DNA from 2 places in the Rummeliibacillus sp. NPDC094406 genome. Region 1 is predicted to be linked to the other one. Evidence: riboswitches for the same ligand, from Rfam matches in the RefSeq annotation. Region 1 holds a riboswitch; the other holds the start of a gene.
The links. Region 1 has a riboswitch for cyclic di-GMP ahead of ACIQ4I_RS13495 (NPCBM/NEW2 domain-containing protein). Riboswitches for the same ligand answer to the same signal wherever they lie in the genome.
Positions count from the first base shown of each region.

Region 2: another riboswitch for cyclic di-GMP. It lies ahead of ACIQ4I_RS20020 (hypothetical protein); the one in region 1 lies ahead of ACIQ4I_RS13495 (NPCBM/NEW2 domain-containing protein).

Region 1 covers NZ_JBIWGZ010000004.1:402,093-405,600, forward strand. Annotated here, with positions in the region: gene ACIQ4I_RS13495 (NPCBM/NEW2 domain-containing protein) at 1-1,771, opposite strand, end outside; cyclic di-GMP riboswitch class I at 2,016-2,099, opposite strand; gene ACIQ4I_RS13500 (hypothetical protein) at 3,054-3,508, opposite strand, start outside.
Region 2 covers NZ_JBIWGZ010000011.1:56,033-59,540, forward strand. Annotated here, with positions in the region: gene ACIQ4I_RS20010 (methyl-accepting chemotaxis protein) at 1-845, opposite strand, end outside; gene ACIQ4I_RS20015 (hypothetical protein) at 891-1,604, opposite strand; gene ACIQ4I_RS20020 (hypothetical protein) at 1,645-2,019, opposite strand; cyclic di-GMP riboswitch class I at 2,169-2,254, opposite strand; gene ACIQ4I_RS20025 (PQQ-dependent sugar dehydrogenase) at 2,703-3,508, shown strand, end outside.

The DNA of each region.
Region 1 (3,508 bases):
CGTTTTTATAGACGTTCGCTTCATAAGGGATACGTCCATCGATTTTGCCGTAAAATGCTGACATATGCTGCGGAAGCATATTGTTTGTTACTTCACCGATAGTTCGTACTCCAATATCCATGCGATGACCGATTTCATGGATAACGCCCCATGAGCCACCTTTTTCTTCAAATGGAACTAAGATATTGGATACGACATCATCCAGTGTACCGATATGATCGCCAGCCGCATACATATACGCATAAGGCTGTGCAAGTCGTACGTTTTCTCTAATTAATTTAGGGTCATTTTTTTCATTTCGTCCATCTAAACCGTAATACTTAAATAATTCGTCCATTAGACGATTATACGATTCAATTGTTTGTAGTGGGCTGTAGCCATTTTCTATATACGTTTTGTAAGCACCTGTTGCAGTACCTGTCCAGAATAAATGGTCACTAACGATTTCTACGATATCTAGCACTTCGCGATCTTCAACATTAGGATGTTTTGCTATATCTTCATCAATTTTTTTCTTATAGTCGATTAAAAATTGTTTGAACTCATCGACATTTATAGACTTCGTTGCAAAAGGAATGCGATCAACACCTTCAAATCTTAATGTAGGTGCTTTACCTTGCTGTTCAGCTGTATATGGATTTTCAATATAAATTGTTCCACCCGGTGTGACTTCCTTTTTATTATAAGAAGTTTTAGTGATTGCAGGAACAGTGATGACGTTTTTACCGACTTTTAAGCTTACACTTTGTCTCCAACTATTCCAAGCACCTTCTTGTTGTGCAAAAGCTAAGCGTGGTAATGGCCCAGTTGTCGATGCATCAACGTAAACGATAATTTGATCGCCCGGCTGAGCAGCAAGTCCAGTTGGTTGCAAATTGTTGCCGAAGCCGAACTTTAATTTTTCATTCGCATGCTTTACCATATCCCCATGTTGCTCGGCTACTATTATTCTTCCTTCTGTAACGACTTCACCATTAATCACTTTTTTAGCTAACTCTATATTCTCTTTATAAGTAGGATATAGTGGATGAGTTTTTACTTCTGCTTCTAGTGCGTTAATTTGCTCGATACTATTGAATTCAGGTGAAACTTTGTTCATTGTACCGTCAGTAAATAACTTCGCCATTTTATCGTTTAACGTATCTTCTTTATAAAAGGCTAACTCTGATGCACTTGCCCAGTCTTGATTTGCTTTAGTGAAAACAAATTTTACTCGTTTAAATTCTGTAGGCTTGAACTGAATTTCCACGATATCTCCAGTAGAACCTGTATATTCACCAGATGAAACGAGTGTAAAATCATTGCCTGTATCTGTAGTGGAGCTATAAATTTTAAACTGCTGGGCAAAACCTTTACCTTTCGCAGAAGATTGACGGGCAGCGTAGACAATTCTATTTAACGTAGACGCTTCATCGAACTGGATCACGACTTCATTTGTAAATGATGCACTATTCGGTTTTCCAGTTTCCCAATATGTATTCATGTCGCCATCAATCGCTTTATCAATAGTAGAATCAGCATATTTTCCACCGTTGTTAGTGATTGATTTAATGTTCGTGTTCGCCATTTTAAATACGTCATCGTATGCTTTTAAAATCTCTTTTTCATACAAATCAAATATTTTCACCGAAGCGATCGTAGGATTAGTACTAGCTTCAGCTGAAGTTTTGACAATGCTTCCATTCGGATTTTCACTTGCTAAAACATTCAATGGACCGCCGACTAAATTCAATGCCAAGGCAGACACTGTTACAATTTTTACTACTTTCATACATAATTCCTCCTAATGAATTTTTTTCCTAAGGAGCACATAAAAAAGCTACTCAAAGAAGAGTAGCTTAATTTCAAATAAGGAAATCATAAAAAAATCCCACATAAAAAATGAGAGCACTGAAAAACGCTAAAAGATGAAAAATTCGTCTTTTAGAAATTATATTAAAAAATCATTTTTCGGTGGATTGCAGATAAATGCAATATTTTTTACGACCTTATTAAACAAAAAGTATTATGTACTCTTTGGCAACTGGCTGACATAGTTATAAACCTTAGTCCCTATAGCTTTGCGTCCCTAAATTTCTTTAGGTTTGCCTATTCAATTTTTATACAATAAAGAATAGCATAGTGAAAATAATTACCAAAGAACAATTTATACTATATTTTCCATTAAAAGATCAAATAAATGAATTTGTTATGGACCTATTTAACTTAGATGAAACTGAAAAAAGAAGTTAGATCTTTTGGTTTAGACAATTAATAATAGACGGGGATAGGGAGGGTGGGTAAAAATATACGGAGTATTTACTATTTATTTACAATTGAATTTATCAATAACAAATATCCTATAAAAATAACTAATGATATTTTTGCTTGCCTTGAAGTCCAGATGAAGGAGTCAAAGGTATTTTTAGAAAGGATTAAATATAATAATCAAGAAATAGTGGTTGATAAAAAATATTTTAGTGATAAGCATAAAGTATCGAATGTCTATAGATACACATTAATTATTTAAGTAAATAAAATTACATTGGAAGAGAATTCGTGTGTATTTTCACCTAACTACAATTATGAAGATATATCTATGAAAAGTGTGAAAAAAATAGCTCTATTTTAGTTATTTTAGAATCGCCCCATAAAAATGAATCTTATAATAAATTTAATGTAAAAGGACTAGCACAAGGACCTACTGAGCGATGGCTGTATAAGTGTCTTTCACAGGTTGTTAATGAAATGAGAATACATATAGGGTAATGCTTAAGGTGAAAATATGTAAAAAGTAGTAAGAGAATATTTAAATAAAAATAGGGCTTTTTATTATTTCCAATATTTTGTATCATAAGGAGATTACATATTTATGAAATGAGATGGGGAGCTACAGGGTTGCCATTTTTTTATCAAATTGTGAGATAAGCTACTCTTTAAGCTCAAGTTTAAAAGATATGATCTGAAGTAGTGCTTTCTATAGTCAACTTATATACTGGGTTAGGCTCTTTAATTTCCCCAGAATTTTAGAAGAAAAAAACACTCAAATTAATGAGCGTTCTCTTCTTACAATACTATCTATATTTTTTTAGCTTTTCTAAATCTTTTCTAAAATCACTTTTATAAGTGTAATCTGAAATATAATCTAGAAAATCCGCAAACTCATTTCCTTTTTCATAAAATGATTCAATAAATTCTTTAGTATCGCTAACTAATAGCTGTTCATCTACTGATAAGAGTAAATTACTTTTATTTTTCTTTTCAAACTTAATTTCGATAGGTGTATTAGGGAAATAAATTTCACCTTCTCCATTTTCTAAGAAATTTTCTAATGCATTTTTATAAAAATACCATAAAGAATCAATATCATCATATGCTTCAAAATCTTCAATTTTTCCATGAACACCGTTTTCAAATACAATAACACCATCTAAATTGAATAGCCCATCTTCAAAAACATCTTTTTTTATAGCAATAATTTCTTTTATTTCTTCTTTTTTCTTAATATTTATAAACTTATCTTCTTCTC
Region 2 (3,508 bases), on a different contig from region 1:
TTAGCATTATTTTCAGCAATAATTTTTGTAGCATCTACAATCTTTTCGAACATCGTTCCAATTTCTAAAATTGTAGTATTCGTTTGTGCAAATTCTTCTGTTCCTTGCTCCATTGATTTTACCACTCTGTCCGTCTCTTCTTGAATATTTTTTACAATATTCGATACTTCAGAAGATGACTGACGTGATTGTTCAGCTAATTTACGAACTTCATCAGCAACTACGGCAAACCCTTTACCGTGTTCACCTGCACGAGCTGCTTCGATAGCTGCGTTCAATGCTAATAAATTTATTTGCTCTGAAATCCCCGTAATTACTTTAACAATCTTACCAATTTCGTGCGATTTTTCTCCAAGTATATTGATTGCACCAAATGTTGTATTAATCGTTTGATTAAATTGCTCCATTTCCACCATCGAATCTTTTAGCTTTTCGTTACCTTCTTGCGTCAATTCTAACGTAGTATTCGATTGTTCTGAAATTTGGTTTGATCTTATAGATAGTTCTTCAATAGCCTCTGTCATGTCTTGGATAGAAGTAGAACTCTCTTCAGTAGCTATTAATTGCTTTTTTAATCCTTTACCAACCTCATCTATTGCGGCCCTTACAATATCAGCCTTCTCAGCTGCGTATTCCCCATGTTCAGTAAGTTTTTCACCTTTTTCATTCACATTTTCTGCAAATAACTGAAATTGCTCTCTTACTTGACCTGCTGATGGTTCCTTCACTTCTTTTGTAACGTCATTATTTATATGAGAATGACGTTTAAGCGTAAAATATTGGTAAGCAAAATACAAAGATGTACATAATAAAACGACAATAATTCCTAGCATGATAGCTTCCATGAAAAAAAAAATCTCCTATTCTACTAACGTATTAATGATGAAATTTTATAGCTGTTTTACAATGATGTAAATTCCATCTGCTACAGTCGATGGAATATTGCATAGCTTCTCATTGTTTTCATATTTATGAACAATAAAGTTTCCTTCTACGTCTACATATTTTGTCAAACCATGATACTTCTCCAGCAACCGCATTGACTTCGGATTTGTCGCTTCAGCTAACATAAGTCTTAAGCCTTCTTCTGTTGCTTTTTTAGTTAATATATCGCCTAACCTTTGTACAATGTCATGACGATTATACTCAGCAATTACACCTAATAAAAATACATGTAATACTTCTCCATCTTCCATATCTTTTCCATAACGTTTTTTATAATCTTCTAGGAAACGTATATCGATATCCTCTAATACCCGCATTACTATATTCATGTCAGCAAACGTGCCACCAAAAATATCGCCTTCGATAATTTCAAGGGCATTTGTATCCCCGACTAGTGCGCCTACAACATTTTGTTCTTTATCTAGCGCAACAACACAGTAGCCTTGGTCAGCATTTGTCTCGATATATTCCTTTGTAAATTGATAGAAATCTTCGTAAGGTAATTTTAATGCGTACCCGATTATCGGTTCTTGCACCCATTTACCAGCAACATCTACTCCAATAAATGTTCTTGCTATACATGCTGCTGCCTTTTCAATTAAATCTGGTTGGTCCTTTGTAAGGATTTCATATGTATATAAATCTTCTGTTGTATGCATCGTGATGTTCCTCTCCAAAATAGATTCGATTAGTTAAAAACTAGCGTAAAGTTGTTTCAGAAACATGATCAACTACTGTTCCTGGGAAATCAATTATTTCTAGAGCATTTCGAACTTGTACTTTAGAAATTTTAGATTTAGGATTTACGAGCACAATATCTTTAAAGCCAAGTGAAACATAAAACAAGATAGTTTCCCCTAGCCCTGCTGAAACCTTTGAAGGAAGGGGTGATTGGTATGTTGCATCAACTACAAACGTATAAGTATTTTTTGGTACTTTTGCTACGGTTTCTTGTAAATCCTTTAAATATTCCTCTACAAGATCTGCTTTAATAAACCCTATTACCTGAACGTGCACTTCTTTCTTTGCTTCATAAATTGCCATTTTATATTTTGGCTTATCAACAACTAACATCTTTAATCTCCTTTTCTATAACTATTTTTTAGATACTGTCTCTATATCCATGACCTGACAATGTAAGCTGCCTTTCATTACAGCACTTCTTCTAAACGAAAAAACTACCCCAACAAAAAATTGGGGGTAGCCAAATAACCACTTCTTATCTTGGCAATCCGACTATCATTATCCAAGAGGATTTTAGACTCGTAGCTTTGCTCCTTACCTTTCAATAAGTTTGCCTTTTTTAAGAAAAATGATCGAAATATCACATTCATCTACCAATATAACAGTATAATTTACTTATTAACATTTTTCTACACTAGTACTTTTTTCGAAAGAATATCGGATTAATTCAAGGGATTTTCTGATAATAATTAGAAGGAAGTGGATAATAAAGTACCACTAGATGATTATACTCCGAGGAAGTTTCTACTCCTTCCCTAATTGCAGGAAAAGCAAATGAGAATGACAAAAGGAATGATTGTATCATTAGATTTATCTTAACCACCCCATGTTATGTTGACAATCTTATCCACATTAATCGTGCTTCTCTTGAACTCAATTCCCTTTAGGTTCCTATTGCTTGATTTACAAAATTAGAATACCTTGTCAGATTCCTAGACCCTAATTAGGTACTAATAGAACAGTTCTAATCATATTCTTGAAAAAGAAAACAGTTAGAAGGAGTGTAAAGTTAGTTGAGAAAAGTTAAGGTTAGTTTACAGCCTATTGTAAGTAAGATAAATTTACCCACTGTTTTGAAAACAGCAATACTTCCGGGTGACTCAATTGAAAGACTATTTATTGCTACTCAGGTAGGAGAAATCTTTTACATAGGAAATGGAGTTATAAATACTTTTTTAGATATTCGCCCGCAAATCTTAAAACTAGGTACCTCTGAACAGGGTGTTTCGGGTAGAGGATATGATGAACGGGGATTGCTAGGACTAGCGTTTCATCCCCTGTTTTATTATAACGGTCTGTTTTATCTTCATTATTCAGTATCTGGAACACAAGGTCCGGGTGCTCTTCCTAAACCTTTTAAACATAACCCGTGTGATCCCACAACTTTAAACTTAAAATGGATAAATAGAGAAACTCAATATGATCATATTGATACAGTTGAAGAATGGGTTGTACAACGAAAAAGTCAACCTCAAAAACGACGGACATTACTTAACATAAGAAGACCATTTTTTAATCATAATGGTGTCAATAGCTTAAACTTTTCACCTGAAACAGGAAAACTTGTTTTAACAACCGGAGATGGTGGATCGGGCTATGATCCATTTAACTTAAGCCAGGATGATATGGAAATCGCCGGTAAAATCATTGAAATTGATGTAGTTAAAAATACATTTATCTATAATCCACCCGTAGTCACACGCTTTAATGAACTTCCCGCATCTATTCAGGAAACACTTACGGTACTTGCCAAAGGGGTACGCAATATACCAGGCATTTCATTTCAAAAGTTTTATAATCAGTATATTAAATATGTGGG